DNA from 2 places in the Dethiothermospora halolimnae genome. Region 1 is predicted to be linked to the other one. Evidence: riboswitches for the same ligand, from Rfam matches in the RefSeq annotation. Region 1 holds a riboswitch; the other holds the start of a gene.
What was found. A riboswitch is a leader RNA that binds a small molecule or an ion and turns the genes downstream of it on or off. The one in region 1 is predicted to bind S-adenosylmethionine.
Positions count from the first base shown of each region.

Region 2: linked by a shared signal. The riboswitch ahead of V6137_RS03285 (O-acetylhomoserine aminocarboxypropyltransferase/cysteine synthase family protein) and the one ahead of V6137_RS04265 (methionine ABC transporter ATP-binding protein) in region 1 are both predicted to bind S-adenosylmethionine.

Region 1 covers NZ_JBAKFX010000006.1:101,809-118,550, forward strand. Annotated here, with positions in the region: gene V6137_RS04250 (IS66 family transposase) at 1-95, shown strand, start outside; gene V6137_RS04255 (MetQ/NlpA family ABC transporter substrate-binding protein) at 114-917, opposite strand; gene V6137_RS04260 (methionine ABC transporter permease) at 935-1,585, opposite strand; gene V6137_RS04265 (methionine ABC transporter ATP-binding protein) at 1,578-2,591, opposite strand; SAM riboswitch class I at 2,728-2,832, opposite strand; gene V6137_RS04270 (P-loop domain-containing protein) at 3,070-3,381, shown strand; gene V6137_RS04275 (hypothetical protein) at 3,831-5,552, shown strand; gene V6137_RS04280 (hypothetical protein) at 5,844-7,265, shown strand; gene V6137_RS04285 (hypothetical protein) at 7,343-7,714, shown strand; gene V6137_RS04290 (TIGR04540 family protein) at 7,984-8,217, shown strand; gene V6137_RS04295 (helicase-related protein) at 8,234-11,425, shown strand; gene V6137_RS04300 (Eco57I restriction-modification methylase domain-containing protein) at 11,426-14,662, shown strand; gene V6137_RS04305 (hypothetical protein) at 14,966-15,796, shown strand; gene V6137_RS04310 (hypothetical protein) at 16,542-16,742, shown strand, end outside.
Region 2 covers NZ_JBAKFX010000005.1:56,114-72,855, forward strand. Annotated here, with positions in the region: gene V6137_RS03280 (homoserine O-acetyltransferase/O-succinyltransferase family protein) at 1-788, opposite strand, end outside; gene V6137_RS03285 (O-acetylhomoserine aminocarboxypropyltransferase/cysteine synthase family protein) at 804-2,081, opposite strand; SAM riboswitch class I at 2,165-2,270, opposite strand; SAM riboswitch class I at 2,330-2,421, opposite strand; gene V6137_RS03290 (DEAD/DEAH box helicase) at 2,482-4,065, opposite strand; gene V6137_RS03295 (oxidoreductase) at 4,593-6,533, shown strand; gene V6137_RS03300 (SDR family NAD(P)-dependent oxidoreductase) at 6,549-7,409, shown strand; gene V6137_RS03305 (hypothetical protein) at 7,576-8,217, opposite strand; gene V6137_RS03310 (anti-sigma factor family protein) at 8,235-8,687, opposite strand; gene V6137_RS03315 (RNA polymerase sigma factor) at 8,677-9,252, opposite strand; gene V6137_RS03320 (DUF4097 family beta strand repeat-containing protein) at 9,274-10,671, opposite strand; partial or broken gene V6137_RS03325 (class I SAM-dependent methyltransferase) at 10,933-11,451, opposite strand; gene V6137_RS03330 (RpnC/YadD family protein) at 11,476-11,952, opposite strand; gene recQ (DNA helicase RecQ) at 11,949-14,072, opposite strand; gene V6137_RS03340 (hypothetical protein) at 14,285-14,599, shown strand; gene V6137_RS03345 (indolepyruvate oxidoreductase subunit beta) at 14,876-15,475, opposite strand; gene V6137_RS03350 (thiamine pyrophosphate-dependent enzyme) at 15,465-16,742, opposite strand, start outside.

The DNA of each region.
Region 1 (16,742 bases):
AAACATTAAAAGATTTATCGTATGATAAACGTTATGAAAGATGCCTAAAACAGAGTAAATCTGCTCTTGAGCATGGAAAGAAAGGTAAGAGCTAATTAGCCCTTACTTTTCTATTAAAATGCTGGAATAACACCACCATTATAATTTTCTTCTATATATTTCTTAACTTCTTCAGATTGTAAAGTATCAAGTAAAGTTTTAAGTTTAGTGTTATCCTTATCTTCAGGTCTTATTGCAATTATATTAGCATATGGAGAATCCTTATCTTCAAGTAAAATAGCATCTTCTGTAGGTACTAATTCAGCTTCAAGAGCATAGTTACCATTTATAATAGCAGCATCAACATCTCCCATAACCCTCGGAATTTGAGCCGCTTCCAGTGCTTTAAATTTTAAGTTTCTTGGATTTTCCACAATATCTTTTTCAGTTGCTTCAAGACTTGAATCTTCACTTAATTTAATTAATCCATTATTTTCAAGAAGGATAAGGGCTCTCCCCCCATTTGTTGGGTCATTGGGGATGGCGATACTAGCTCCGTCCTTTAGATCCTCGATTGACTTTATATCTTTGGAATAAACACCCAATGGTTCAACATGAACCGTTCCAAGGGATATAATATCAATACCTTTATTTTCTGCGAAACTCTCCATGTAAGGTACGTGTTGGAAGAAGTTAGCATCTATTTCTCCTTCAGCTAAAGCTAAGTTGGGTTTAACATAGTCAGTAAACTCAATAATTTTTAAATCGATACCTTGTTCCTTTAAATCATCCTTTATAAGGTTTAGAAGTTCTGAGTGGGGAACTGGAGTTGCACCAATCTTTAATACTTGACTTTCAGCTTCCTTTTTTCCACATGCACTTAGAATAAGTGTTCCTAAAATACTAATAATCAATACAGTAATAATTGTTTTTTTCATTCACATAACCTCCTAAATTATTTTTTGTTTACTATTTTTGCAACTTTATTACCTGTTAACTGTACAGTTTGAACAAGCAAAATTATTAAAATAACAGATGCAATCATAACATCAGTTTGAAAACGGTAAAACCCATAACGTATTGCTAAATCACCAAGGCCTCCTCCCCCTATGGCTCCAGCCATGGCAGAATAACTTATTAAGTTTATTATTGTTAGGGTAGTACCTAAAACTAATGATGGCATTGCTTCAGGTATTAACACTTTGAAAACTATTTCTGGAACACTGGCACCCATGGCTGATACAGATTCTACTATACCCTTATCCACTTCCTTTAAGGAACTTTCTATAACCCTTGCAACAAAGGGACAGGCTGCTATAGATAAGGGGACAATACTTGCAGTCGTGCCGATTGTAGTGCCAACAATCAACTTGGAAATAGGGAAAACCAAAATCATTAAAATAATAAATGGAAATGATCTACTTACATTGACTATTGTTCCTAAGATATAATTAAGTTTTGGTTTTTGCCATATGCCATTTTTTTCGGTGATTACTAGTAATATTCCTAAAGGAAAACCTATAAGTAATGAAGCAAGAGTTGAAGCAAATACCATGTATATAGTTTCTAGAAATGGCGGTAGTAAAAGGTCGATAAAATTATCCATTCCAAATCACCTCCAACCTTATATTTTCAGTTTTTAACCATTCAGTGACAGTTTTAATTTTTTCATTGTCTCCAAATATTTGTATAATCAAATTTCCAATGCTTGTGGTCATAAGTTCATCGATATTTCCAGATAAAATATTAACATCTATATCAAACTTTCTTATTATTTGAGAAATAATAGGTCTTTTAGATACATCTCCAACATATTTTAATCTAATCACCTTAGAATTTGGCTCCTTTGGGAAATTAAGCTCTTCTTTAATACTGTGATTTATATTAGAAACAAAACTTTTGCCGGTTTCTGTTTTTGGATTAGAGAATATTTCCTCAACTGTATTAAGTTCTATGATCTCACCATCTTCAATAATGGCTACTCTATCACAGATTTCCTTTATTACCTCCATTTGATGAGTGATAAGAACTATGGTTAATCCAAATTCATTTTTTACTTTTCTTAAAAGATTTAGTATGGATTTTGTTGTCTGAGGATCAAGGGCTGATGTGGCTTCATCACACAGTAATAAATCAGGTTTATTGGCTAGAGATCTTGCAATTGCCACTCTTTGTTTTTGACCACCACTCAACTGTGACGGATAAGAGTTTTCCTTATCAGACAAATCAACAACGGATAATAATTCCTTAACCCTTCCCTTTATTTCACTTTTTTTATGTCCAGAAAGTTCTAAGGGTAAAGCCACATTATCTGCAACGGTTCTAGAACTTAAAAGATTGAAATGTTGAAAAATCATACCTGTTTTTTTTCTCATGTTTCTAAGTTCCTTTTTATTAAATTTTGTTATATCATTACCTTCTAAAATTATATTTCCGCTGGTAGGTTCTTCAAGACGGTTAAAGGTCCTAATAAGTGTTGATTTTCCAGCCCCACTTAAACCAATTATTCCAAATATCTCATTCTCTTTTATATTAAGATTTATATTTTTAAGAGCATAAAACTCACTATCATCATTTCTAAATACTTTGGTTAAATTATTTACTTTTATCAATTAGACCACCACCCCTTTAATAGATTAATGTACTAAAACATTTTAGATATAGAAATACCCCTTCCAATAGGTTTTTCTTTTCAAAAAAAAGAAAAACCACTTTCTAAATGAAAGAGGTTCACGTGCGATTATTCCTCTCTCATCTTTCGGTATACATATACCGCTGGAATTAGCACCTTGTGTATTAACACCGGTTGCTGGGCTTCATAGGGCCAGATCCCTCCGCCTCTCTTGATAAGAGTTCTGTATTTATTTGTTGCTTAACATTATACTTATAACTAAAACAAATGTCAATAGATTTTTTTTAGAAATGATTTCATACTAGTATTTGGTGATAAATAAACTTAATTTTTAGTAAAAAAACATCTAGAATAAAAAAGTATGGGACAAACACATGTATATATTAAAAATCATAATATATATACTAGATAGAATATGAAAACGAGAATGAATATCAAATAATAAGGAGTTGATTATTGTGTCTAGTAAAATTAAAAGGGTTTTTCCAGGGGGAAATACTTCAAAGGGTTTCTATTCATATTATGATAATATTATAGAGAAGGATGCAAATAGGATATTTATATTAAAGGGTGGACCAGGTACAGGGAAATCATCTTTAATGAAGAGTATTGGAAAAGAGATGCTAAACAAAGGTTATGATATCGAATATCATCACTGTTCATCAGATAACGGCTCCATTGATGGTGTAGTTGTACCAAAACTTAAAGTAGCTATGATAGATGGTACAGCACCCCATGTAGGTGTCCGTAAACACAAATTAACTGTTTGAGCTACCTACTTGCCTTTTAAGATTGTGGTGTAGAGACTAAGGAAAATTAGAATATATTCAGATAGAGTAAGGGGCATCTATGGGAATAGGTGTTTTTTATTGTGTTTGGGTATAATTTAAAATGAAAAAAATAAAAAAAGAACAGATTATAAGAAGGATTAATGAAATTATATATTAATTAACAGTAGGGAAGAATCAGTAGACTGAATTAATAAAGGTATATCTAGTGGGTTATTTTGTAAGATAGATGTTTTGAATCAATATATTTTGTTTTTATGCAGAAAATTAAAGTAATAATTGATAAGAAAATACAAACTGTTGAAGGGATTTAAGTGAAAAATGTAGAAATAAACAAATTAAAAGGTTTAATTTAATATATATTTTTAAAATCTATTAAATTAAGGCATTGAATTATATGTTCAAATATAAAAATAAAGGGGGAAGAGGTTATGGACAAGGATACATATGTTCTAAATTTTATGGGACGATCAACAATAGGAAAGTCAAGAATTATTAGTACGTGTATACAAGATAAAGAAATTGGAACATATATTCACAAGGATAATATTAATGGCAAGACTAAAACTAATATTATATATGTTATAAATTATGATAAAGATAATACTTATAAATTTATTCCTAAAGTGAATTATATATTTGAAAATTATTTAACAAGAACTGAAGATAAAGTAAAATTTGAATTAGAATCATTTAAAAAAGCATTTGATGAAGTTAGTAGTGAAAAAGATTTTGAAGGTATAGAGGAGTTTATAAATCAAATTGATGATATAGAGGAATTAAAAACATGGATAAAAAAATATATAAAGAGAATTCAAAAACATCTTATCAAATTGGTAGAGCTAGAAAAATGTGAAAATGAAAATCAAAAGATACTGTTTTATTGTAAATTGTTTGAGGAAAATTTGATTTATAATAAATTATTTGACATAGAAATTGAATTAAAGGCATCGAAAAAGTTTAAAAAGGTATTAAGAAAATATGAATTAAAACGTATTATATTAATAGATACAAGGGGAGTCTTTGATGTGCCTGATAAACTTCAAAGAAGTTTTACTAAGTACAACCCAGATATAAATATTTTTATATTTGATGAGAAAGGTATGACAGATCATCTACTTAAACAAATTTATGATGAGTTAGAACCTATGTTTGGTAAATCTTTTGAAATTTGTATTAGAACAACAACACCTTTAAGTGTTCCTGTGTTATCAGATGTGGATAATTGTATACATCCAACAGGAGATAAAAATTTAACTAAAAAGTTTGATACTATTATTAACTTTCTTAAACAAAAAAATGTTCTTGAAGGAAATACTGTGTTTGATATTAGATTGCGAGAGCAATTGGGAACGATATTGCCAGAAATACCCAATAAAAATGACTATGAGCTTGAGGATCAAGAAGTACAAAAACATAATGATAAGTATGATAGAATCGTTTGTGCACTCTTTGATAAAGTAATTGGGCTTAAGAAGCGAGAAGAAGAGGCGATAGCAATTATTAAAGAAAAATGTAAGGATCCATATTATAAAAAAACTTTAATAGATTCTGTTATAGATGGAAAAGAAAGATCAATATGGATTAAATATGCCAAACGATGTTTAAAGTCGATAAATGGCGAAGGAAACCACTTAACTCCTAAACCACAAGCAGAGACAATACAAAGACATATTAAAAATTTATTTTTCGAGGATAATCCAACTAGATGGGCAAAAAGAGAATATATGTGTAATATTGTGACATATGAAGCTGCAAATTTAATAAATGAAGCAATAAAACAGATTAGGGAAATCAAAGATCAACTATCAGATGAACAGTTATCAGAATATATCTTTATTCTAAAAAATTCTTTATCTGCATGTCAAAATTCTTTGGCTGAATGGCAGTCATATGTATTTTTTAAAGATAGAGGAGTTAATAAAAAAAGAATACCTAGTAAGTATTATTATAAAGCTTACAGTGATACAGTTGTTTTTTCAAAAGGTGGAACCATATATTATACAATCTATGACGAGTTAGATGCTGGAAGCTCAACTAAGTGCCACAAATCTTCATTATTAAACTGTATTATTCGAGCTGTGACTGAATTGATGCAAGAAAAATTAAACATTGAAAAAATAACCATAAACGATTCAGCTATTAGCAAATAAATGAATGGTTTATAGTTACCTTATATATTGAAAAAAATAAATACTTATAAATATGTATAATAAAAGCATCTGCTTAGGTAGATGCTTTTTATAGTACATAAAATTTAAATATTTGGAAAATTAAATAGGAACATTTTTACAAGGTCATGTAAATAATATAGTATTTCAATAGTCGATGCTATTTATTGTTTATGTTATGCTAAAAGATAATATAGATAATAGATTGATTTTGAAATGATATAAATAAGTTTTATAATCATTATTGGTTTAACTTCAAAAGGAGGAGAATTTATGAATATAGAAGAATTTGATATAGAAGAGTATGTTAAAAATTATATTCTTGAAGGAAAAGATGAACAAAGTTTGTCTCAAAAAGAGTATGATTATTACTTAGATAAGAAAGATAGTCATATAAAAAATGTGCAAAATTGGTTGAAATATTTTAATTGCAGTGGAAAACTAGAAGTTTTTTCATTTGAAAATAAAGTTTTAGAATATTTTCCTATTGAAAAATTTGATGAAAAAGATATTTCAAAATTTATAGATCACATGTTTTCATTAAAAGATGAAGGAGAATTTATTGGAAATAAATTGATTTCTAATCTGTCAAAGATTTCTATTGATAGCATAAAGAATAAAACAGAAGAAAGGTCATACGAGTTTTTCTATATAGAAAAGCCTTCAAAAAGTGAATTTAGTCAAGATTTGGATTTATATAAAAATAAGAAAAGATATTTAATTAGAAAAACACCATTGGAGGTAAAAACGTTAATAAAGGGCTGTATAGATGAATTAGAGATATTAAAAGGAGAAAAAGTTTTGTCAAATCTTAGCTATGTGGTAGATTATGTTGCAGATATTTTATTACAAATATTTAATTACTGGGTAATTACGATAGAAAACTTTAATTACAAAGAAAAAATTGATGTGACAAGACGTATAGAATTATATCTAAAAGAATATAAAAAATCTCTAATAAGATTTAAAAAGAATAGAAAATTTAATACAGAATTGAAAGATGCGGTGTCTATTTTTGTTTCTTTTTTAGAAAAAAGGAATGATTATGGTAATTATATTAATATTTTTAAAAAGTTAGAAGAAGAACAAAAGGATGAACCTGAATTTTTTGCATCTCCAAGAGATATTTATAGAGTAAAGAAAGAAGAGATGGTTTCAATAAAAGAACAAAAAAAAATTATAACAGAAGAAAGTAAAGTTGATAATTACAGTGATAAGTTGGAAAAAACAAAAGAAATAATAAAAATATTTTCTCAATATGGCTTACGAAATGCTGATGTTAATGCTATTTTTGATAGAAAGGTGTATTTTAGGGAAATTTATTTAAGTAACTCTAAGTTCAAACGACAATCTAAGACAATAGTTCGTAAATATTTGAAGAATATTCAAAAGAAAAAAAATAAGGGATATAGTACTAAAGAAATAATTAATTCATTTGAAAAAGAATCAGAATATAGGTTTTTTCGTGAAAAAATAAGTAGAGGATATTTTAGGGAGACATGTGATATAAGATTATATAGTGTAAAAAATAAATTACAAAAAAAATTATATGAAGTATTATTGGATACGTTATTGATTTATGATTACAAAATTTCTATTGAATATTTACAGAAAATTATAAGTGAACTGATTCCAATTTGTTTCAAGCACATTGATGATCTTCTGGAAACTATATATGGGAATAGGATTTTTTGAAAAAAGCATTCTGTGACAAGCTAATTTTTTTGTTGTAAAATTTGAGTAAATTAAAAATTAGCTAGGAGGATGTAAATATGGATATTTTAAAAGGTAGAATTGTAGAAATTGAAAAAAATGTAAACAAAATAACATATGTGACTCAGCAAATAAAGAAAAATGAACAGCCTAAATATGACGATAGATATCCAGGTGGATGTGGGACATATGTAACAGGTAGTGAATATTTAGGAACAACTCTAGAGGTGAAAATTTTTATTTATGACTTGAAGCGTTGTATTTATTTTGATATTTATGAATATGTGTTATTAGAAAATAAAAAATGTAGGATTTCATCTAAATTATTAGACCATGTTGTGACTTCAAATGTTGGAAAGAAAGTAAATGTGGGTATTGATGATAATAATAATTATTTTGATATGTCTCAATTAGATGTTATACCCCAATAATGTAACGAGCTATTTAAAAGGTTTTTTGATGATTTCGTATAGATATAGCATTATAATTTATTGTTTATAGAACAAGAGTTTAGAATATTTATGCTAATTTATATGAAATACAAAGAGCATCTATCAATAAAGGGTAGGTGCTTTTTTAGTGCATAAAGGAGAAACTTCAACAATAACATTGCCATATGTAACCAATAAGAGTATAATTAAAATATAAAAATGATATCTTTTAAATACAAAAAGAAGGTGATGCATGATTGGAAATTAAAATGTTTTATAAAAGTCAACTTGAAGTATCTAAAGTGATTAATGAACTGATTGATGGTTACTGGAATGATGAAATATCAGAAGAGTTACTTATAAAGAATACAAAAAAATTAATAGAATATAATAAACCAAAAATCATTAAGAATGGAGATTATACAACTGTATTAAAACAAAAATGTGGAAAAAGGAGATTAGGAGTTTTAAGTAAAATATTAGAAATAATTGAGTCTAGATAGTAAAGGGGGCAATATATTGGGAGTTCATAATGATTTAACCTTTTTTACAAATGAACCAGAAAGGAATCTTTATGATCGATTTAATAAGATTCTAAAGTCAAATACACAATTTTATGATATGCTTGTTGGATATTTTAGGACAAGTGGATTTCATTTAATGTATCCAGCAATGAAAGATGTTGAGAAAATAAGAGTTTTAGTAGGACTAAACGTAGATGGAAAAACTGTACAAATTATTCAAAAATCTAAGGAAGAACAAATGTCTTTTGAAATGTCACATAAAGAAGTAAAGAAGGAATTTTCAGATGATGTAGCTGAAGAAATGCAGAATTCAGAAGATAGTTACAGGGTAGAAAAAGGTGTTAAAACTTTTATTAAATGGCTTCAAACTGGGAAAATAGAAATGAGAGTATATCCTGATGCACCAATTCATGCCAAGGTCTATATTATGCGAAAGGATATGGAGAAAGTTCCAGATCAATATGGAACAGTCATAACAGGTTCAAGTAACTTTTCAAAATCAGGTCTTGTAAATAATCTTGAGTTTAATGTTGAATTAAAAGATAGTAGAGATGTTGAATTTGCATTAAATAAATTTGAAGAACTTTGGGAACGTTCTGTAGATATTTCTGATGAATATATAGAAACAGTAAATGAAAAGACATGGATTAGAGAAGATATTACACCTTATGAACTTTTTCTAAAAACATTATATGAATATTTCAAGGAAGAAATTAATGAAGATAAAAATGAAACTTGGGAAGAGATACTTCCTGATGGTTTTATGAAACTTAAATATCAAACAGATGCTGTAATACAAGCTAAAAAAATACTAAAAGCCTATAATGGTGTTTTTATAGCTGATGTAGTGGGTCTTGGTAAAACTTTCATATGTGCAATGTTAGCACAAAGATTGAGAGGAAGAAAGTTAATTATATGTCCTCCAGTTCTTAAAGAGTACTGGGAAAGGACATTACAACAATTTGAAGTGGCAGCTAAGGTTGAATCATTAGGAAAATTAGATAGTATTCTTGAAGATAATGATTTAATAAAAAATGTTAAATATGTTTTTATTGATGAAGCCCATAGATTTAGAAATGAAAAGACTGAGAGTTTCCAAAAACTCCATCAAATTTGCTATAACAAGAAAGTTATTTTAATAACTGCTACACCACAAAACAATTATTCTAGTGATATAGCTAATCAGATCTATTTATTTCAACCCAAAAACAATAGTACCATTATACCAAACAATAAAAATATAGAAGGATTTTTTAGTAAATTAGATAGAAAATTAAAAAAATTAGATAAAGGGACACAAGACTATTCAGAAACATTAAAAGCCAACTCAGAAATTATTAGAGATCAAGTCCTTAGAAATGTAATGATTAGAAGAACTAGAAAAGAGATTATGGAATACTATAAAGATGATTTAGAAAAGCAGGGACTTAAATTTCCAGAGTTAGGTGATCCAGACAAAATTGTTTATAGTTATGACGACCATATAGAAACTGTATTTAATCATACAATATCGTGTATTCAAAAACTTAAATATGCAAGATATAAACCACTGACTTACTTAAAAGATATTACAAAAGAAGTAGCATCACTTTTAGTATCTCAAAGGAATATGTCAGGTTTTATGAAGTCTATTTTAATTAAAAGACTTGAAAGTAGTTTTGAAGCATTTAAAAAGACTTTAAATAGATTTATAAAATCCTATGAAAAGTTCTTAAAAATGTGCTTAGATGGAGAAGTTTATATTAGTAAAAAAGTTGATGTATATGATCTTTTAGATAATGGTGATGATGAAAAACTTATGGAATTAGTTGAAGAAGATATTGTCCAATACTATTCTATAAAATCTTTTAATAAAGAGTTTATACCTTCAATAAAACATGATTTAAATATATTAAAGGAACTTGAAGATGAGTGGGAAGAGATTATAGAAGACCCAAAAAAAGAACAGTTTCTATATGAACTAGAAAATAATGAAAAGATAAAAGATAAAAAAATCATTATATTTACAGAATCAAAGGAAACAGCAGATTATGTTGGAGCTTATTTGGAAAACTATTATCCAAAAAGGGTATTGGTTTATAGTGGACAAGGTTCTAGGACAGTAAGGCAGGAGATAGAGGCAAATTATAATCCTGATTATGTATATGAAAAGAAAAATGATATTGATTTTTTAGTTACAACAGATGTATTAGCTGAGGGAAAAAATCTTCATAGGAGTAATGTCCTTATAAACTATGATTTACCATGGAATCCAACAAAAATAATGCAGAGGGTAGGACGTATAAACAGAGTTGGAACTAAACATGATAAAATATATGTATTTAACTTTTTTCCAACAGCTCAAGCTAATGCTCATTTACCGTTAGAAGAAAATATCATACTAAAGATACAATCATTTCATGATACTTTAGGAGAGGATTTTAAGTATTTATCAGATGATGAGGAAGTTTCATCACATAATCTTTATAAAAAGTTAAATAGTAAAGAAACCCTCGAAGCAGAAGAAAATGATGAAGAATCTGAATTAAAATACTTAAACATTATTAGAGAAATTCGAGACAATGATGAAAACTTATATGAAAGAATAAAAAGATTACCTCAGAAGTCTAAAAGTGGAAGAATACTAGATGATATTTCAAATGATAAGACAGTTACATTTTTAAGAAAAGGTGGGCTTAAAAAGTTTTTTATGGGAGATAGTAAAGATTCAAAAGAAATATATTTCTTACAGGCAATGAAATATTTAGAGGTAACTCCCAATGAAAAAAAAGTAAAAACTCCAAAAGTTTATTTTGAACATTTAGAACTAAATAAATTAGGTTTTGAAATAGCTCTTACGGAAGAGAAGGAAATTATTACAGAAAAATCTTCAAAGACAGGAAATGATGCAAAAGTAATAAAACTTTTAAAAGCTATTTCAAAATGTAAAGCCTTTACAGATAACCAAGAGACATTAATAAAGAAAATGAAAAAGATATGGGAAGAAGGAAATATACCAGCAAGTATTTCAAAAGAAGTTTTAAAACAAACTAAAGGTATGAATGATCCAGTAAAAATTTTCTATGAAATAAAGGAAATAGTTCCAGAAAAATATTTTGAAGAACGTAAGATAAAGAAGAAGGTAAATTTATCAGGAGATATGAAGGTTATACTGTCATCATACTTAAAAAAGGGGGATAGAGGATAGATGAATACTGCAAAAATAAGTATTTTGAAAGAGACATTTGATAATAAATTCAATATTAAACGTTTTAGAAAATTCACAAGAGATTTTTTAAATGAACCAGAAATGCTTAAAGAAGCTAGACACACAGATATATGGAAAGAATATGAAGATCATATAAAAGCTTATTATATTATTGCTAAATATACAGATAATGAAGATAATGATTTGATCGTAATGACAGTGGAATTAAAAAGAAATACAAGTGTAGATAGAGCAAGAAGTATGCAAAGAAATTTTATTTCTAAAGTTTTAGATAATAATAATTTGGATGCAGCCGTTGTAGCATTTTATACAGAAGATGAGCCAAGTTGGAGGCTGTCTTTTGTGAGGTTAGATTACACTCTTACAGAGAATGGGATTGACTTGAAGTTAACTCCAGCTAAAAGATACTCATACTTAGTAGGTGAAAATGAACCAAATCATACTGTAAAAGAACAGCTAAGATATATATTTAAGGATGATAATCACAATCCCACATTAGAGGATATTCAAGATGTATTTAGTGTTGAAAAGGTTACAAAAGATTTTTTTAATCAATATAAAGAGAAATATTTAGAATTAAAAGAAACTATACATATATCTTTTTTAGATGCAAGTATTGAAGAAAGGTTTTGTAAGAAATTTTTAGGACAAATTTTATTTTTATATTTTTTACAAAAAAGAGGTTGGTTAGGAGTAGGAAAAAAAGAGCAGTGGGGCAATGGAGATAAAAATTATATAAGGAATCAATTTAATCTTGTTATAGAAAAAGAGCAGAATTTTTATACTGATTTTCTTGCTAAATTATTTCGAAGCTTAAATGATAGTGCGAGGGTGTTATTTTCTAAAGAGTTAGACTGTAAAGTACCTTTTTTAAATGGGGATTTATTTGATACGATAGGTAAATATGATGTTATTATTAATAATAGTTATTTTTCAAATGATAGCAATACAGGTCTTTTGGATATTTTAGATACTTATAATTTTACTGTAAATGAGAATGATCCAATTGAAATAGATGTAGGCATAGACCCTGAGATGTTAGGGGAAATTTTTCAGAGATTATTAGATGTCAAAGAGAGAAAAGATACAGGGTCTTTTTATACTCCTAAAGAAATTGTTCATTATATGTGCCAAGAAAGTCTTATTAATTATTTAGTTAATGAATGTGATAAAGATTATAATTTTATAAAAAAATTTATTAATGAATGTTATAATGATTTTCCAATAGATGAATATAGTTTTCAATTTCAAGAAAAAGTTGAAAAAGCGTTACAAACTATAACAGTTATAGACCCAGCAGTAGGATCAGGAGCTTTTCTTTTAGCTATGGTTATAGATATAGTAAAAATAAGAAAAAGTATTTCACCAGATAAAAGTAATTATCAATTAAAATTGGAAACAATAGAAAATTCTATTTTTGGTGTAGACATTCAACCATCCGCAGTTGATATAGCAAAGCTGAGATTAAACTTAACTTTGATTATTGATGAAAAGGATGTAAAGAAAAATCCTACCCCTTTACCAAACTTGAACTATAATATATGTTGGGGAAACAGTTTGATAGATGAAATAGAAGGAATAGATATGAATGATATAGACATAAATAGTGAAAATATATTAAAGTTAATTAAAATGGAAAAAGATTTTTTTAAGACACACACTAAAAAGAATAAATTGACTTTAAAAAGAAAAATAGAGGAACATATTGTATCTATTATAGCGAAGACATCAAAGGCAAAAATATATGATATTTATAATTATTTAAAAATGGACAATACTCATAGATATTTTTTATGGAAACTAAATTTCCCAAGAGTATTTAAGGAAAAAGGTGGATTTGATATTGTTATTGGTAATCCACCTTATGTAGGGGAAAAGGGGAACAAAGAGATATTTAGACCAATTGCTAATACTAGTTTTGGCAAAAAGTACTATAAAGGTAAGATGGATTTATTTTATTTCTTTTTTCATAAGGGAATTGATATCTGTAGAGAAGGAGGAATTATAGAATTTATTACAACCAACTATTATACTACTGCAAATGGAGCAACAACTTTAAGGTTAGATTTTAAGAATAGGACTAATGTTTTGAAATTACTTAACTTTAATGAATTAAGAATATTTGAATCTGCGTTAGGTCAACATAACTTAATTACATTATTAGAAAAAGGTTGCTTGAAAGAAAACTTAGATACTGAAATAGTTAATGTGAAAAAAGAGGGGTATGCAGACAATAGAAATTTGAAAAAAATATTAGAAAACATAGATGACGAAACTGATTATTTTATAAAAGACAAGACTAGTCTATTTGATGGTGAAGAAGCATATATGAGAATTATAGAAGGGTCAGACAGTTATTTGAATTCTATTTTAAATAAGATTTCTAAAGGAATAAAAATTGGTGAAATTTGCAATGTGAATCAAGGGATTGTATCTGGTGCAGATAAATTGTCAAATAGACATATTAATAAATTTGGAGTAAAAGGTAGAAAAGGTGAAGGTATTTTTGTATTGAATGAAGATGAAATAAGAGAAAAAAACTTTCAAATACAAGAAAAAGAATTATTAAAACCTTTTTATAAAAATTCAGATATTTCAAGGTATAAGTCAAATATTAACACTGATAAGAAAATAATTTACATAGATAGAAAATTAAAAAATATTGGCGATAAATTTCCTAATTTAGAAAAACATTTTCGTAAATATTATCCTATATTGTCTCAGCGAAGAGAAGTAAAAAAAGGGTCTATAGAGTTTTTTCATTTACAATGGGGGCGAAACGAAAAAATATTTAGAGGAGAAAAAATAATAGCTCCTCAAAGAAATAAATTAAATACTTTTGCATATAATGATAACCTGTGGTATTCAAGTGCAGATGTGTATTATATAACACCTAAAGATAATAGTATAGAGTTAAAGTATTTATTAGCGATATTGAATTCTAAATTGTATTACATATGGTTTTATTATAGGGGAAAAAGAAAAGGTGAGGCTTTAGAATTGTATCAAACTCCATTAAAAGAGACACCTGTTTTATTGACTAAAGATAGGATGAATGAAATAATTGAATTAGTGGATTTAATACTTGTTGAGAGTGATGAAAATAATAGAAAATTATTAGAAACAAGAATTGATAAAATTATATACCAAATATATGATCTCAACGATAAAGAAATAAAAAAAATTGATGAGATTGTACATAAAAAAGGTTTTTAATTATAGAAAGTACTGTTAAAAAATATAATTTTAAACATTAAAAAAGGAAAAAAGAAACTGTTACAACAGAAGAATTGAAGAAATTAAGATATATATTAAATGATATGGATTTATAATAACGAAAAGTAGCAATTTTACTACTTTTTTCTTTTTGAAGGATTTTCAACACACATTATAAAAATAATACATTGATATGTATTAAAACGATGGCAAAATGTAAAATGCTTTTTGAAATAGTCGAAAATTTTTTTGAAATAGTCGAAAATTTTTTTGAACATATTTGAATTATTGAGGAGTGGGAAAATGATATTTGACATAACATCTCAATTAACTAGCCGAGAATTTTTATGCAGTTTTCTAGAAATAGATAATAAAGAGGTAGATACTTTTATTGAAAAGGTTGATGATCATATTTGTGTTGATTCATTTCTTGACTATGTAGGTAGGTCATTAGAAAACAGAGATATTAGTGACATGTATCTATCTGTAATTCATATTACTACTAATGATGATGAATGCCAAACAATCAGAGATATTGGACTTGTTAATCTTCAACAAGCATTGACTATGGATACCCCTCTAAGACGATATCTGAAACGCTACAATATTCAGTTCGATATATACAATCACCTTATGTGCATCAATAACAACTGTCATGAAATAACGTATGACTCATCATTTTTTGAGACTGAAACAGCTATTGGGAAACTGAATAGTGTGGCTAGGAAAATATATTTTGATCACCAGATAAACGGCTTTTTTTGTGTAAGAGATGCAAAAGGTTATGGTGGATATGTTCATTTGAGACCTGAGATAATTTACGATATAGCTCAGTTAGGAAGCAATCCTTATGATTTTGAGCGAATGTGGATACAAAATAATAAACCGTATCTGATCAAGTTTAATGCACCTGTAGAGTACTTTACATATTACTCATTCTACGGGGATATAGACGAATTCAAAGAAGATTACGGGGATAAAATGGAATTAAAGAAATGGTTAGTTAAAAATGCTTTATTAGTTAACTGGGAATACTATAATTTTGGCGAGTGTCCGCATGAAATCATGGCGTACCTGAAACCTGAAGTATCTATACCATTTAAACTTATTACTGATATACAGCCCATTCTATAAGAAAAATGTATTTATTTGAACCGATTACTGCTTTGCTTTTTAACATTTGAATAAAGATTATAGACAGATTTATTTAAATCTTAGTTTAAATTATAAGTAGCACTCTTGCTACTTTTTTTCTTTTCTAAAGATTTTCAATCCACGCTATAGAAATCATACATTGGAATATTATGTCTAAATAAGGGGTGCATAATAATATAAATAAAAAAACAAAACACATATCAAGAAATAATTTACAATTCCCCTATAATATGATAAACTTAAAATAGTTTCCAATTTATACCTAGAGGTAAATAAATGAAAAAGGAGATGAGATAAATGGGCATAGGAAACAAAATGAATAAAATAATAAAATTAGAAATAAAAACATGATTCAAATAAAGCATAAATAAAGAGTTAAAAAATACAAAAGTATTTTAAAATTAAATAAGTCAGCACCTGCTATCATTTTGTTTTCTATGCTCTAAATGATAGAAAGGGGCTACAACTATGGTAATCTTTTATGATACCTCTTAGTTGAATAAGTTTATAAAACCTGCAGTGATGGAGGTTTATTTGTGTTTTATAAATTTATTTGATTAGGAGGTTTTTTATTTGTAATTTGCTTTTTAAATGGAAGTGGTATATAGGAATATTGCTTCATTCCATTCGCAATATTCTCTTTTTGTGGCAGTATGATACTTTAAGGTATAAAAATTATAAAACTATAAAATAGTCTACGGACTTAAAATTGGAGGCTGATACAATGGATTTTGTAAAGGTTTTAAAGTTAACACAGGGGAATTTAGATTCTAATGATAAAGTCACAGATATTAAGGATGATAATATAACGAGAATAAGTAGATATAATTTTTTAATAAAAGCTCTAGAAACTTTTAACAATAAAAAATTTAATAGTGATGAATTAATTACACAATTTATCAAGATAAATCTTTCAGTAGATAAA
Region 2 (16,742 bases), on a different contig from region 1:
AAAACTCCTCCTTTTTTATTTAATATACAATGGTAAATCCAGTTTATAATCAATAGGTTATAATGGGCTTTCCACTTGACAACAGGTTTGTCACCTAAAAAATAATTTTTAGGTTTACATGGATAAGCTCCATTTTTAATGTCCCTATCATATTCATTATATAACGTATATCTATCATATTCACCATGTCCCGTCATAAAAATCCTACTATTATCTTTATTGGTTACTAGATATACCCCTGATTCATCTGATTTAGACAATATGTCTAAATCTTTTACTTTATCTATATCTTCACTCTTTAGATAGAAAAATCTTGAATGGGGTACTAAAAACTCATCATCAAATCCTGTTAATAGTTTGTTTCTTTTATCAACTATATAATGTTTAAATACTCCAAATATTTTTTTACTCAAATCACGCTTAGGTATATCATAGTGATAATACAACCCAGCTAAAGCTCCCCAGCATATATGTATGGTAGTTTTTATATTTGTTTTTGAATACTCCATTATATTTACTAACTCATCCCAGTAACTCACTTGTTCAAAGGGAAATTTTTCTAATGGAGCCCCCGTTATTATCATACCATCGTATTTGTTCTTTTTTATATCTTTAAAACTCTTATAATTTTCTTTCAAGTAATTTATATCACAATTCTTAGGTCTATAGCTTTCCATAAATAGAAAATCTATTTTTACTTTAAAGGGAACATTATTAAAGATATTTAAAAATTGGTTTTCAGTTTCTATTTTTTTAGGCATTAAATTTACTATTAATATTTTTATCATATACATCTACCCCACTTAGATTTTTTCTAGTGCCCTTTCGAAGTCATAAACTATATCTTCTATTCCTTCAATCCCCACAGAAACCCTTATCATGTCCTCCGTTACTAGAGATTCCTCTAGCTGGGCTTTACTTAGTTGTCTATGGGTAGTAGTTGCTGGATGTAACACAGATGTTCTAGCATCCCCTAAATGGATAACTAAAGATACCAGTTCTAATTCTTCTATAAACTCTATTGCTTTTTTCTTCCCTCCCTTTATTCCAAATGTTAACATACCACTACAGCCCTTTTTTAAGTATTTATTGGCTAATTCATAGTTTATGTTTCCTTTAAGTTTAGGATAGTTAACCCATGCTACTTTAGGATGAGACTCTAGATATTTAGCAAGCTTTAAAGCATTTTCACTGTGCTTTTCCATTCTTAAATGTAAAGTTTCCACTCCTAAGTTTAGTAAAAAGCTATTAAATGGACTTAATGAAGAGCCCATATCCCTTAAAAGTTGTACCCTAGCTTTTACTATATAGGCTTGTTCCTTAAACTCTTTTATATAACTAATACCGTGATAACTTGGATCTGGATCAACTAACTCATTAAACTTACCATTATCCCAATTAAAGTTTCCTCCATCTACTATTACTCCACCTACACTGGTAGCATGGCCATCTATATATTTAGTTGCAGAATGAATCACTATATTTGCCCCATATTTAAATGGATTACATAGATATGGAGTTGGGAATGTGTTATCTACTATAAAAGGAACCTCTAACTTTTTAGCTACATTACTAAATTTTTCAAAATCTAATACATTTAGTGATGGATTACTTATTGTCTCAGCAAACAAGGTCTTTGTATTATTCCTTCCATAACTTAATATTTCTTTTTCACTAAGATTTGGATCTATAAATGTAACATCTATACCCATCTTTTTTAGCGTAGTGGAAAATAGAGTATGGGTTCCTCCATAAAGGTTTGAAGAAGCTATAATATGCTCTCCTGATTTACATATGTTTAATATTGAAATCAATGTGGCTGCCTGACCTGAAGCCGTTGCAAGGGCCCCTACTCCCCCTTCTAATTGAGCTATCTTTTCCTCAAAGGCAGATATTGTAGGATTACTTATTCTAGAATACATATGTCCTTCTTCTTTTAAATCAAATATATCAGCCAAATGATTTGGATCTTCATATTTGTAAGTGGTACTTTGAACAATGGGAGTTATTCTAGGTTCTCCAACTTTAGGTTTATATCCCCCTTGAACACAGATGGTATCATTAATATAGTTTCTACTCATATACAGCACTCCTTTATTTTTAATAATAAAAAAACACCCCCTAAAGATAAGAAGTGTTTTATATAGACTCAATCTATAAAAATCTCTTATCTTTCAACCAATAGTTGCAGGATTTAGCACATTTCCAATCTTTAGATTGGCTGTTGCCGGGTTTCATCGGGCCAGTCCCTCCACCTCTCTGGATAAGAATAAATATTTAATTATAAAAAATCCCCTTAAAGCATCGTTAAGGGGATTTTTAACCGTCCTCCTTATCGATGTTAGCAGAACCACCTTACTTAATCAAGTAGGTTGGTGTAGGGTCAACGAGCTAACTCTCTACCCTATCTCCTAATAAGGATATCCAATTTGTTGCTAATAACAATATCATATAGTAATTTCTTTGTCAACAATTTTTTATTTATTTTCTATTAGCAGGTTCTATATTTACATTTTTACCTTTGATTTTATTTCTATTCATTACATTAATAACTTCTCTTCCACTATCTTCTGGAACCTCAACAAAGGTATATTTATCAAATATATCGACAGCTCCGATTAATTCTCCTTTAAGTCCTGTTTCACCTGCTATTGCTCCTACGATATCCCCTGGTCTTATCTTATCTTTTTTACCTACATTTACAAAAAGACGTACCATACCGGGTTCTGCTCCTGTATCTCCAAAATCAGCCTCTGGAGAATCGGAATTTTTATCAGTTCTATCTGTTAATAATTTTAATAGAGCAGCAGCAATATCAATTGATGCATAATCTTCATCAATAAACTTTTCTATTAGATTAACTTCTTTAGTTAGTTTTTCTTTGCTTATAATATTTTTAACTTGGTTTAACACTATCTCACTTTTAGCTTCCTCCACATCACTTGCTGATGGTGGATTCTGTCTTCTAATTTTAGTTTTAGTATACTTTTGTATATCTTTTAGTTTATATATTTCTTTACCTACAGCGAAGGTAAATGCCTTACCTGTCCTTCCTGCTCTTCCCGTTCTACCAATTCTGTGTACATAATATTCTTCATCTTGGGGAACGTCAAAGTTAAATACTACTTCCACATCATCCACATCTATACCTCTAGCTGCAACATCTGTGGCAACAAGCACTTCGACATTACCATTTCTAAAACTATTCATTACCCTATCTCTTTGACGTTGTCTCATATCTCCATGTAACTTATCTGCAAAGTACCCTCTGCCTTGTAGTTTTATTACAAGTTCATCAACTTTTCTCTTTGTATTACAAAATACTAAACTTAACTTAGGGCTATACATATCCATTAAACGGGTAAGAACCTCTAACTTATCTCTTTGTTTAATATCGAAATAATATTGTTCAATGCTAGGTACTGTTAACTTTTTATGGACCACTTTAATTTTTTTAGGGTTCTTTTGATATTTATTGGCGATTTTTAATATCCCCTTGGGCATAGTAGCTGAAAATAATACCGTTTGTCTTTCCTTTGGAGTACCTTGTAGTATTGTTTCAATATCATCTATAAATCCCATATTAAGCATTTCGTCTGCTTCATCTAATATAACCATTTTTAAATTACCCATCTTTAAAGTACCACGGCGCATATGATCCATAACTCTTCCAGGAGTTCCTATAACTATATGAACTCCTTTTTTAAGAGCTTTTATTTGTCTATTTATAGGCTGCCCTCCGTATACAGGAAGTATATTTATACCTTTAATAAATTTAGATATTCTTCTTATCTCCTCTGATACCTGTATAGCCAACTCCCTTGTTGGACATAAGATTAAAGATTGTACCGTTTTATTACTTGCATCAATTCTTTCTAATGTAGGTATTCCAAAGGCAGCAGTTTTTCCTGTTCCAGTCTGTGCCTGACCAATAACGTCCTTTCCATCCATTAAATAAGGAATAGATTTAGTCTGAATAGGACTAGCCTCTTCAAACCCCATGTCCTTTACAGCTTTTTTAATTTCATCCGAAATATTAAGTTTTTCAAATCTTATTCTTTCCATTAACTTTCTCCTCTCTCGCTTACATTATGATATTATTATTTCCACATAACAATTGTCTTATCATCGTCTTCGATTGTAATAAATGGAAATTTCCCCAAAATTCTGGTCATGGTTGCATTATAGGGGGCAAATTGAACTTCAGTCTAAGTCTTAGTTTTAGTTTGAGTTTCAGTTTTAGTCTTAGATTTAGTATATAAATCATTTGCATCCTATAATACAACCATAATCCCACCTGATTAGGCTATATATTCCAATTTCCACCAACAAAAAAACTGTAAATGAACACTTTCCATTTACAGCTTTACCATCTAATAATTGTTATGTGTCTGAATCATTATATACCATTTAGCCAATATAAACAAGGGATATATGAGATTTAAGTAAATAAACTTATGTTAAATTTCAATCTTATAGTGCATTTAGCACAAAAAACTATGTTAATTTTGTGTCAGCCCAATATGTTTTTACATTTGATGCTATGATAGATTATAAGTAGGATTGATAATAAAATAACGAGGAGGGCATTTATGAAGTATAAAAATTTATTTTCTAAAGGAAAAATAGGTAATCTAGAGTTGAAAAACAGAATAGTTATGCCTGCTATGGGTACATCATTAGCCACTGCAACTGGAGAAGCTTCCCATGACTTAATAAGATATTATGAAGAAAGGGCTGAGGGTGGAGCTGGACTTATAATAACTGAAATAACCCGTGTTGATGATGAATATGGTGTTGGTACTTCTAATCAGTTATGTGTAACAAAACCAAATCATGTGCCTCAACTGGAAAGACTTGCAAAATCAATACATAAATATGATTCTAAGGTATTTGTACAGTTACATCATCCCGGTAGACAAAGTCATAGTAACTTAATAGAAGGAAGACAAGTTGTAGCTCCAAGTCCAATTACATGTCAAAGATGTAAAGAGGAGCCTAGGGAGCTTACAACAGAAGAAGTAGAAGGTCTAGTTAAAAAGTTTGTAAAGGGAGCTAAGATCGCCCAAATGGCCGGCATAGATGGAGTTGAACTTCATGGTGCCCATGGATATCTAATTAACCAATTTATGAGTCCCTATACTAATAAGAGAACTGATAAATATGGTGGCCATTTTGTAAATAGAATGAGATTTATAACAGAAATAATCCTTGGCATTAAACATATATGTGGAAAGGATTTCCCAATCTCAGTAAGAATTGATGGAGATGAATTTGTTGAAGGTGGATTTAAGCTAGATTATGCAGTTAAAATAGCAAGATATTTAGAAAGTCTTGGTATACATGCTATAAATGTAAGTAATGGAACCTATGAATCAGGTGTTACAATAATAGAACCTATTTCATACCCTCAAGGTTGGAAAAGGCATCTATCTGAAACTATTAAAAAAGCTGTTAATATACCTGTTATTGCTGTTGATGTAATAAGAAAACCTGATTTTGCTGAAAAACTTTTAGACGAGGGAAATCTTGATTTTGTAGCATTAGGTAGAGGCCATCTGGCAGATCCTAATTGGGGTAAAAAGGCTTATAATGGAGAAGAGTCAACTATTAGACCCTGTATTTCATGTCTTCATTGTATAGAAGAGCTTGAAAGCGGTAGAAAGATAAAATGTGCTGTAAATGCCCGAGTGGGAAGAGAGTTAGAGTTTGATGGTTTTGAAAAAAATGGAGATGATAGAAAGGTTGCCATAATAGGTGGAGGTCCTGCCGGTATGGAATCAGCTAGAGTTCTTGCTCTCCGTGGATTTAAACCTGTAATATTTGAAAAGGAAAACGAACTAGGAGGAGCTTTAAACCTAGCAAATAAACCTCCTAAAAAGGAAAAAATTGATTGGCTAATAGATAATTTGAAATATGAAGTTAAAAAGCTTGGTGTTGAGGTCCATTTAAATACAGAAGCAACTATGGAAGATATAAAAGCTATTGAGCCATATGCTATATTCCTAGCTTCTGGTGCAAACCCAATTATACCACCTATTCCTGGAGTAGACGGAGACAATGTGACCACATCAGTGGAAGTATTAAAGGGAAATATTAAGTTCGATAATAAAAATGTAGCTGTTATAGGTTCTGGAATGACCGGTTGTGAAACTGCTGAAATGATTGCAGAAAATGGCAATAATGTTTCATTAATAGAGATGCAGTCCCAAATCGGTAAGGACCTATACCCAGCTAATCTATTCGATATAAACCAACGTTTAAATAAATATAATGTTGATATTAAAACTAGACATAGACTTGTTAAGATAAACAAAGATAGTATCGTTTTATTAAATACATTAACAAATATGGATATTGAACTACCTGTAGATAATGTTGTTTTGTCACTGGGTGTTAAGCCGGTGAAAAATCTATTAAATGATTTAGAAGAAAACTTTAGTAACATTAAAGTTATAGGAGATGCAAGTAAAGCAGGTAGAATCGCCGAGGCTATAAGAGAAGGTTTTGAAAAAGCCTATGTATTAGACTAAAAGGGGGATATATTAATGAAGGATTTTAAAGGAAAAGTTGCGGTAATAACAGGAGCAGCCAATGGTTTTGGCTTTGAGTATGCTAAAGAATGTGCCAATAGGGAAATGAAAATAGTCATGTCTGACATTGATAAAAATGATTTAGAAAATGCAACAAAGAAGATTAAGGAAATGGGCGCAGAAGTTATTTCAGTGGTAACCGATGTTTCCAAATATGAAGATGTTAAGGCTCTAGCTGATAAAACTTTAGATGAATTTGATTCAGTAGATCTTCTATTTAATAATGCCGGCGTAGTTGCAGCAGGACCTGCTTGGGAACTGCCACTAAATGATTGGGATTGGATAATCGGAGTTAATGTATATGGTATTATACACGGTCTAAAGGCTTTTATTCCTATAATGCTTAAGCAGGATACCCCTTGTCATATAGTAAACACAGCATCGGTAGCAGGGCTTCTTACTACTCCTAACATGCCTGCTTATCATACTACAAAACATGCCAGTGTGGCAATCACTGAGTCTGTAAATTATAGTTTACAAGCTAGAAACTCTAAAATCAAGATGTCAGTATTCTGTCCTGGCTTTGTCCAAACTGATTTAGATAATTCCGATAGACATCGTCCGGAAAGATTTAAAATAGACCCAAATAACCCATATTATGAAAGTAAATCCTATAAAGATGGATTAAAGAGAGGTCATCATGTTATTAATACAGGTATGCCAATAGATTCAATTGGTCAAAGTGTATTTATAGCAATCGAAGAAGAACAGTTCTATATTTTAACCCATCCCCATTATAATCCAGTAATCGGAAAAAGGGTTAAGGATATGCTTGAAGGAGTAAATCCCTCTGCTGACTTTTTCTTAAACAGATAATGAATTGAGGTTGAGGTTGAAAAAGGATTTTGCCTATAGGCAAAATCCTTTTTTTCATTCCCTGGATCCCTGAACTAGTAAACAAGACTCAAGGGAGTTTTCATTTGCTTTTTAGTTGTTGGGGATTCCTAATCCCCTAACTCATTTTTCATTTTAATTATTAAAATTAAGATTTAAGTGATTTTCTTTCCCTATATATTAAATAAACTCCAATTGCTACTAATGCTACGGATATGATTAGGCTTCTTGTCATCCTTATATAATAATTATTCATATACCTTTCCATTACTGTTTCAATTAAAGATATTCCTCCAATAATGGTAACAGCTATACCTACATAATATAGGTTAACATTTTTTATATTAAAGTTTATAAACATTTTGTCTTCTACTTCTTCTCCCTTTTCAAGTTTCTTTCTTAGATTATAGCAGTCAAAAACACCATAAAACCAGACTATTGCTGCCAATGGAGTTATAAAGCCAAAGAAGTAAGTCATTGAAGATAGGGCAATTATACCGAAAAATGCCAGCATAACCTGTAACCCTCTATTCATAAATCCTAAATACATTTGTCCCGCTCCCGGGATAAAGGATAAAATAGTAGTCCAAAATGAACTATATCGTCTAGAGTTACTTACTTTATAATGATTATTATTTTTTTTATCTTCAACAACTAATAATCCATTATCCTTAGCACACCCTATACATACTACCCCATCTTCATCTTTTATATATTTGTTAGAAGTATTATGTCCACAATATTTACACATTAAATCTGACTTTTTAACTTTTTCTTCATTATATTCCATAAATATACCTCCTTTATTTATTTTTTAATGTTAAAATAGTTGTTCAAGTAACTTAATCCCTCAGATATTTCTTTTAAGGGTTTCCTTACCATTTCATTGGTCTCCAAAACTTTTTGTGATATACCAACAGATAAATCCCTCATTTGGTAATTAAATGATGAAAAACTTATAAAGGCAAATAATATTCCTGCTGCTACAAAACTAAGTCCCCATTTACTGCCTCCCCTATGTTTTTTATGCCTATCTATTTCAACATCTTCTATCATATCCATAATATTTTCTGTAAAATCAATGGGTGGTGATATAATGTCATGATTATCTAGAATATCATAAAAGCTTTTCGTATTTTCATATTGGTCTCTACATTTTTTACAACTTGTCAAGTGTTTTTCTATATCATTAACTTCTAGATTAGAAAGTTTTTTATCAAAATACATATCCATACTATCAATAACCACTCTACATTTCATAGGTAATCACCCCTGAATTTAATTTATCTATTTTGTCTTTAAGTAATTTCCTTCCTCTATACAATCTAGTTTCCACCGTTTTTTCAGATATATCTAATGCTATTGATATATCTTTATAGGACATATTATTAAAGTGGTACATAATTATAACAGACTTATATATATCCGGTAACCTATAGATTGTATGATGAATTTCTCTTTGATACTCGGATTTTATTATATTATCCTCCGGTATGTCATCCCCTTGATTGTTTAAGTCAGCCGTGGTGTCTACTATATTTGATATATCTACCAGTATTTTCTTTGAGTTTTTCCTTTTCCAATCTAAGCAGGTATTATTTGCTATTATATATATCCATGTTGATAATTTACTTTGGAATTTAAAGGTTTTTATTTCTTTATATACTTTTAAAAATATCTCCTGGGCTAAGTCTTGAGTTTCATTATAATCATTGGTAAACTTATATGCCATAGCAAATATTCTCTTTTTATAACTATCTATAAGTTTAGGAAATACTTCCTTATTACCCCTTTGTAACGCAATAACTATTTTTTCTTCATCCAATTAGCTCACCACCAACCTACATTATCTTGTAAATATTTCTATATCTCCATTTCTAGCTTCTATATCAAACTTACCTTCTCCTCCAGTTATAACTTCATTTACCTTTTCCCCTCTTCCTTCTTCTTCTATAGTCAAGTCAAGATTTGTATCTATCTCGTCATCTGTAGAGAATAATATGAATTCTCCTTTCTGTTCTTTAGATACTCTTAAATCCACATCCCCATATTCGGTTGTTATTTTAACATAATCCTTAATCTCCTTGGAATTTTCTACTCTTATATCACTATGTAATCCCATTATATTAATCTCTTTATATACCTCTGATAAGTATATTTCGTCATATTTACTGTCTATCTTTACATTTCCCACTATATTCTCCAACTTCATGTCTCCATGACTTCCTTCTATATCTGCATCTTTACCTATATTAGAAGTTTCAATATCACAGTACTCACTATCTATAGTTAAGCTTCCCCTTACATCATCAACCTCAATTTTATCATGACCATTCTTTATATATACATCTCCATTTATTTTAGCCACTTCCACATTATCATAGGAGGTTTCAATTTCTAAGTTTTTATCGATATTTACAGCTTTAACCTTTCCATGTTCATTTACTATTTTACTATTACCCTTTACATTTTCTATCTCTATATCTCCATATGAATTAATTATATTTAGCTTATTACCTATATTTTTTATTTCTATCTCACCATAACCATTTTCTATAGTTGCCACTTCATTTATTCCCTCTACATAGATGTCTCCATATCTATTATCAACTTTAACCTCTATTCCCTTAGGTATCTCAATAAAATATGAAACATTTATACCTACTATATTTTTTCTATCATAAAATCTTCTATCCCCTTTTGTTTTCACCTCTATTGCCTCTTTAAGATCCTTAATCTCCACTATTTGATCTAATATTCCCTCTACATATTCTTCGTCATTATGTTTGATGTTTATATCACAGTTAATAGATATTTTTTCTTTATCAGTAGATCTTATATCTATATCTCCATGGGAGTTATTTATTATAAACTTATTTTTCCCTTTTACATCTAAGTCATAATTCCTTGTGTAAAAAGAACTATGTTCATAAAAAATATCACTCCCAAATATATTTACCCCATCAACTCTAAGGGATAAATTCCCCATTGATGTTACTATTACAACTATAATTAATAATATTAGACTTAGTTTATCAACCTTCATTTTTATTTCTTCTTTTTTATTATCAAATATAAGTTTACTAAGTATTAACTCCAGTCCAAATAATATTATTACAGATGGTGTAAATATAGATAATACAAATCCCACATCAAAATTAAAAAAATTTCTTAATAAAAGCAAACATCCAATTGATATTAGTGAAATAGCTAAAGTCAGTATCCCAACTTTCTTTGTCCTCATCTTTTTTCCCTCCTTATTTTCTTCTCTATTATGTATAGACGTATGACCTTTAAAAAACCCTTCAACTTTTTTAAATTAATTTTATAAAAAAAATATTATTGTACCAAGAATGAACTCCCCTCTACATCATTTAGGTTTATTACCTATATCAAAATACAAGTAGCTTCGAATGAATTCGAAGCTACTTGCATTTTCCAGGGGCCTAAATTAAGAGTCATTTTTTATCTACTATGTAATATTCTAAACAATACTCTTATATATCTAACCTATCTTTTTATTATTGATCACTAATATTTTATATCTATTTTTCTCAATATCTAACTCTAATTTTAGTTCCCCATACATACCAATAGTATTTTTAAAATCTGATAAGATCTTTTTATCCATCTTCCATGTGGCTATAAATATCAAGTGTCCACCGGGTTTTGTAACTTTTTTCATCTCTTCTATAACTAAAGCTAGTACATCTTCTAAATGACCTAAAGTATTATAACAAACAGAGGTATCAAATGTATTTTTATCTATTTGTAAATTAGATCCATCCATTTCTCTAAATTCAACATTTTGGGGTATCTGGTTTAAAGCTTTTTTCTTAAATCTTTCTAAAGATATGTCAGTTGCTAACACATTCTTTGCATATTTTGAAGCACTCAAACTAAATTCCGAATCTCCACAGGCAACTTCTAAAACTTTTTTGTTATTTAAAAATTGTATTATATCTTTTGAAATATTATCGGTTATTTTCATAATTTCCCCCTTTTTAGTTTGAAAGACCTTATTTCTGCATAGAAATAAGGTCTTTCCCTAATGTTTGCCTTTATCTATTTCTTGTTTTAATTTTAATATCTTTTCTTTTTTTAATTTTGTTAATTTTATTACCATATCTATCCCTAATCCTTCTATTAGCATTTGTCTTGCAACCTCAATTTTCCCCTTTTCCATACCTTCTTTCATACCTTCCTTCATACCTTCTTTTTTAATATTATCTAATGTTATTTCTAAATTATGAACCATTGTATCAACCTCCCTTTGACTAGACTTATCTAATATTTCGTCCACATTACTTCCCATGCTCTTATCTAATCTAGGTTTAATTATCTTTTTTATCCATTGCTTAAATACATCAAATTGTTCTGAACTTATTTTCTTTAGTATATATATTATCTTTTTTAATCTTCTTATTAATTCTTTTTGATTTATCTCTTGATCTAACAGAAATATTGACGATACTAAGTTTGAAATATTATATAGCTCTTCTTCTTCATATCTATCAACGATCAACTACTATAAATCCTTTTATAAAGAACCTTCTTTATATCCTCATAGGATATTTCATCGGGTAATTGCTCTTTAATGGGTTTTAAATATTCAGCTCCAACTTCATCTATAGCAGCTGATATCCGTTCTTCTAAGTCTTTATCTACCATACTAGACCAGTCAACCTCTTTATCTTCTTCATAACATTTAACTAAATGATTTAATATAGTGCCCTCCGTGACTTCCCTTTCATTTGCTATTTCTTCTAGAGACCTTCCTTCTTTATACATATTATAGGTTATAATATGGGTCTTTATTTTTCCACTATTATCACTACTTTTAATAGCTTTTACTTCGGTTTCAGCTCCTGTTCTATCCTTATAATCAGCTATTACTAAGATAAATCTATCTCCATAACTTTCTAATTTTTTATTTCCTACCCCTTTTATATTTACCATTTCTTCCTTTGTGGTTGGTAAGTATTTACACATATCCTTTAGTGTACTATCGGAAAATACAATATATGGAGGTACTCCATTTTTCGTTGATATTTCCATACGAAGTTCCCTTAATTCATTAAATAATTCTTCATGTACTATAATGTCCTCTTTTACAGTTTCCCTTTTCTGAACTTTTCTAAATACTTTTTCTTTACCTTTTAAAACATCTATTGATTTTGATGTTAATCTTACCACAGGGAATTTACTTTCAGTTAATTTTAAAAAATCCTCTGCCACTAAATATAATATTAATTGTTTAATTTCCTTTTCTGTTTTATCTTTTATAATTCCATATGTTGTTATTTTATCTAATCCGAAGTTTAATACTTTCTTATTTCTAGATCCTTTTAGTACTTGAGCCACAAGGGTTGTACCATATTTTTCTTCCATCCTATATACACAGGATAAAACCTTCTGGGCATCTATTGTTATATCTTCATACTCCCTATCATCTAAACAATTACTACAGTTGCCACATTTATCAATGGTTTCTATTTCTCCAAAGTACTCTAGTATCCTTTTTCTTAAACATTCGTTGGTATGGCAATAATCAACTAAATACTGAAGATTTCTATATAGTAGGGCTTCCCTATCTGGATTCATCTGATTTTGCTGGATTATATACTTTTGTTTCACAACATCCTGGGGGGAAAATAATACTATACAATCACTATCCTCTCCATCTCTACCTGCCCTTCCTGCTTCTTGGTAATAGGCTTCCATATTTTTAGGAATATTATAGTGAATAACAAACCTTACATTTGATTTATCTATTCCCATTCCAAAGGCATTTGTCGCTACCATAATTAGCTTTTTATCATACAAAAAGTCCTCTTGGGATTCTTGCCTTTCAGCACTTCCCATTCCACCATGATATATACCAGCTTTAAGACCATGTTCATTTAGATAGTGACATACTCCTTCTACTTCCTTTCTAGTGGAACAATAAATTATCCCAGATTTATCGTTTTTATTTTTTAAGTAGTCTATTAAGAATTTCTTTTTATCTATAGATCTTTCCACATGGAAATATAGATTTTCCCTATCAAAACCAGTTAAAATTTCCAGTGGATTGTCTAAGCTTAATAGCTCTTTGATATCAACTATTATTTCCTTTGTTGCTGTAGCTGTAAAAGCACCTACCACCGGTCTATTATTTAATCTATTTATAAACCTTGGTATTTCCTTATAGCTTGGCCTAAAATCATGTCCCCACTGGCTTATACAGTGGGCCTCATCTATGGCTACTAGGGGGATTTTTACCCTGTTACATAAACTTAAAAATTCCATTGAATTTAATCTCTCAGGGGCTACATATACTAACTTATATTTATTATTTTCTATGTCCGCTATTCTTTTACGTTGTTCGGCTACAGTAAGGGTACTGTTGATATAAGTAGCTTCTATACCCAGCTCTCCTAAAGAGTCAACTTGATCTTTCATAAGGGAAATAAGAGGAGATATAACTATAGTTACTCCATCCATAATAATAGATGGTATCTGATAACAGAGAGACTTACCTCCACTTGTGGGCATAATCCCTAGTACATCTTTATTATCTATTATTCCCTCTATTAACTCCTGTTGTCCCCTTCTAAAGCTTTCATATCCAAAATACTCTTTTAATATATTTAATGGATCCATAACAAAACCACCTTTTATCCTATAATTCAATTAATATCTACACATAATCTTATCATATATAGAAATATTGATAAAATATTTTATATTGAAACATAGGTTTTTAATGATTATATCCATTATTTTCTTATTTATAACTATTACTCTTTATTTACATCACATAATAGACAAGTTTGAATATAATGTATCGAGAATATATAAAGGGGTGATTATAAATGAGAGGATTCTTTTATCCATATACACCACCTCCTCCACCACCATTTAACCAACCTAATGATTTTAGAGATGGACCACCTGCTAGTCCACCTCCATCATTTACACCACAGCCATCTCCCTTTAGGGTAGATCCCGGTTCGATTAAACAATGTAGACGCAAATTCACATATATTTGGTTGTCAAATGGAGATGCCTTTTGGTTCTATCCTACATTTATAGGAAGGAGATCAATATCTGGATTTAGATGGACTGGATTTATGTGGGTATTTTATGGAACTGATTTAAGAAATATAACATCTTTTATTTGTTATTAGAGCAAAGACACCTTCAGCGTTTCTTTGTTCAGTACAGAGTATAAGGTGCAGAGAGCAGGGAGTTGGTTAGACTATAAATATATGTAGGGATTCAATATATTGAATCCCTTAGGTCTTCTTCTAGAAGACCTATTATGCCAAAAACTGTATTTCTAGGTAAGCTGGGGGATTGCGAATCCCCCAGCAACTAGATTTTACTATTGTAATATACTATATGGCTTTAAAATCGTCCTGAATATATTTAGGACCTACATATAAATTAATAGCTTGTGCTTATTAGCTATTAGTTTTCCCATAGTTATACCCCAAATCAAAGGCTTTCATATTCATTTCTACAGCTTTTTTAGGTACATTTTCCCTAATGGTTTCTTTCCATATATCAATAGATATAGGGGTTTTTTCTTCTTTTTCTAGGTACCTGGCTAAAATCCCCAATAGTATTACATTGGCTACTTGTTTTTTGCCTATTTTAATACCCTCTTCTATTGCATTTATAGCTATGGTATTGTATTTTGATTTGAATTCTTCAATTTCTTCATCTGGATATTTTACTTTTTCCTGTTGAACCAATACAGGATTAAACTTTTTTATATTCATAATAACAGTACCTGTATCTTTAAGCAGTTCCCGCCACCTATATGCCTCAAGGGGCTCCATACCGATTACTATATCTCCTTCATTTGGTTTTATGTTAGGAGAATAAACTTTTTCACCTATTCTTACATTTCCCCATACCATACCACCTCTTTGGGATAAACCAACTACATCATTGCTTTTTACATCATAGTTATCCATCATTGCTGCTTGGCAAATGATTTTGGTCATTAAAACTAATCCTTGACCTCCTACTCCCGATAGCATTATATTAGTTGTCAATATGATCACCGTCCCCATCTTTTGGTTTTGACTGTTTAATTGCATCCACCGGACAAACAGCAGCACATACTCCACATCCTACACACATATCACTATCTATTGAAGATTTTAACTTTTCTATTCCTTCATATTCCTTCATTTTAAGAGGTGGACAACCAGTTCTTATACAGGATCTACATCCTATACATATATTGGGATCAACATAATAATGGGGCTTTTCAAGTTTATACTTTAAGGCACAGGGGCCATTTACAACTATGACCGATAGTCCATCATATCCTATCTCCCCATCAATCAGCTTTTTAGCTTCTTTATATTCATATTGATTTATTTCTTTAACTCTATCAAAACCTATATTTTCTAAAAGGGTCTTTATACCAACTTTCATGTCATCCCCTTCATTATATAATCCAGAGCTTCCATTGTGTTGTCCCCCAGTCATGGCGGTGGTTCTATTATCAAGGACAACTATTGTTATATTTTCATCTTCCCCCTTTTGATGTAATAGATTTATAAAAGATGGAATTCCCGAGTGAAAAAATGTTCCATCTCCAATTACAGCTACAATTGGTTCTGTATTTCCATCTGCTTTCATTGCCTTACTAAGTCCCTTTGTTATTCCAATACTTGCTCCCATACTTATTATGGAATTGGATTTCTCAAAGGGAGGTAGCGCTGCCAGGGAATAGCATCCTATATCACCAACTATTAACTTAGTTTTGGCCTTTTTCAGAATATCAAATGTGGATCTATGGGGACATCCAGTACAAAATACAGGGTGTCTAACAACAGTTTCTGAATTTTTAATTTCCTCTATACTCTTATCTTTAATAACTTCAGCCTTAAATAAGCCTTCCTCTATATCCTTTAAATCTAACTCCCCTGTAAAGGAAAAGTATTTTTTACCTTCACATTTTATTCCCATTAATTTTAGTTCATTTTCAATAAAGGGCATCATTTCTTCCAAAACTATTATTTTATTAAATTTATCTGTTACTTCCTTTGCCTTTTTCGCAGAAATAGGATAGATAAGACCTAGTTTCCATATGCTTGCATCAATATCCAGTTCCTTTAGATTGTTATACATTAGTCCCGATGTTATTATCAGTGTATCGGTTCCATCCTTATTTTCTAGTCTATTTAAATCAGTGTCATAGGCATATTCTTCTAATTTCTCGATTCTTTCCTTTATAAAATATTGAGACCCTCTAGAATTAGCAGGTATCATACAAAACTTTTTCCAGTCCCTATCCATACCACTTTGCTT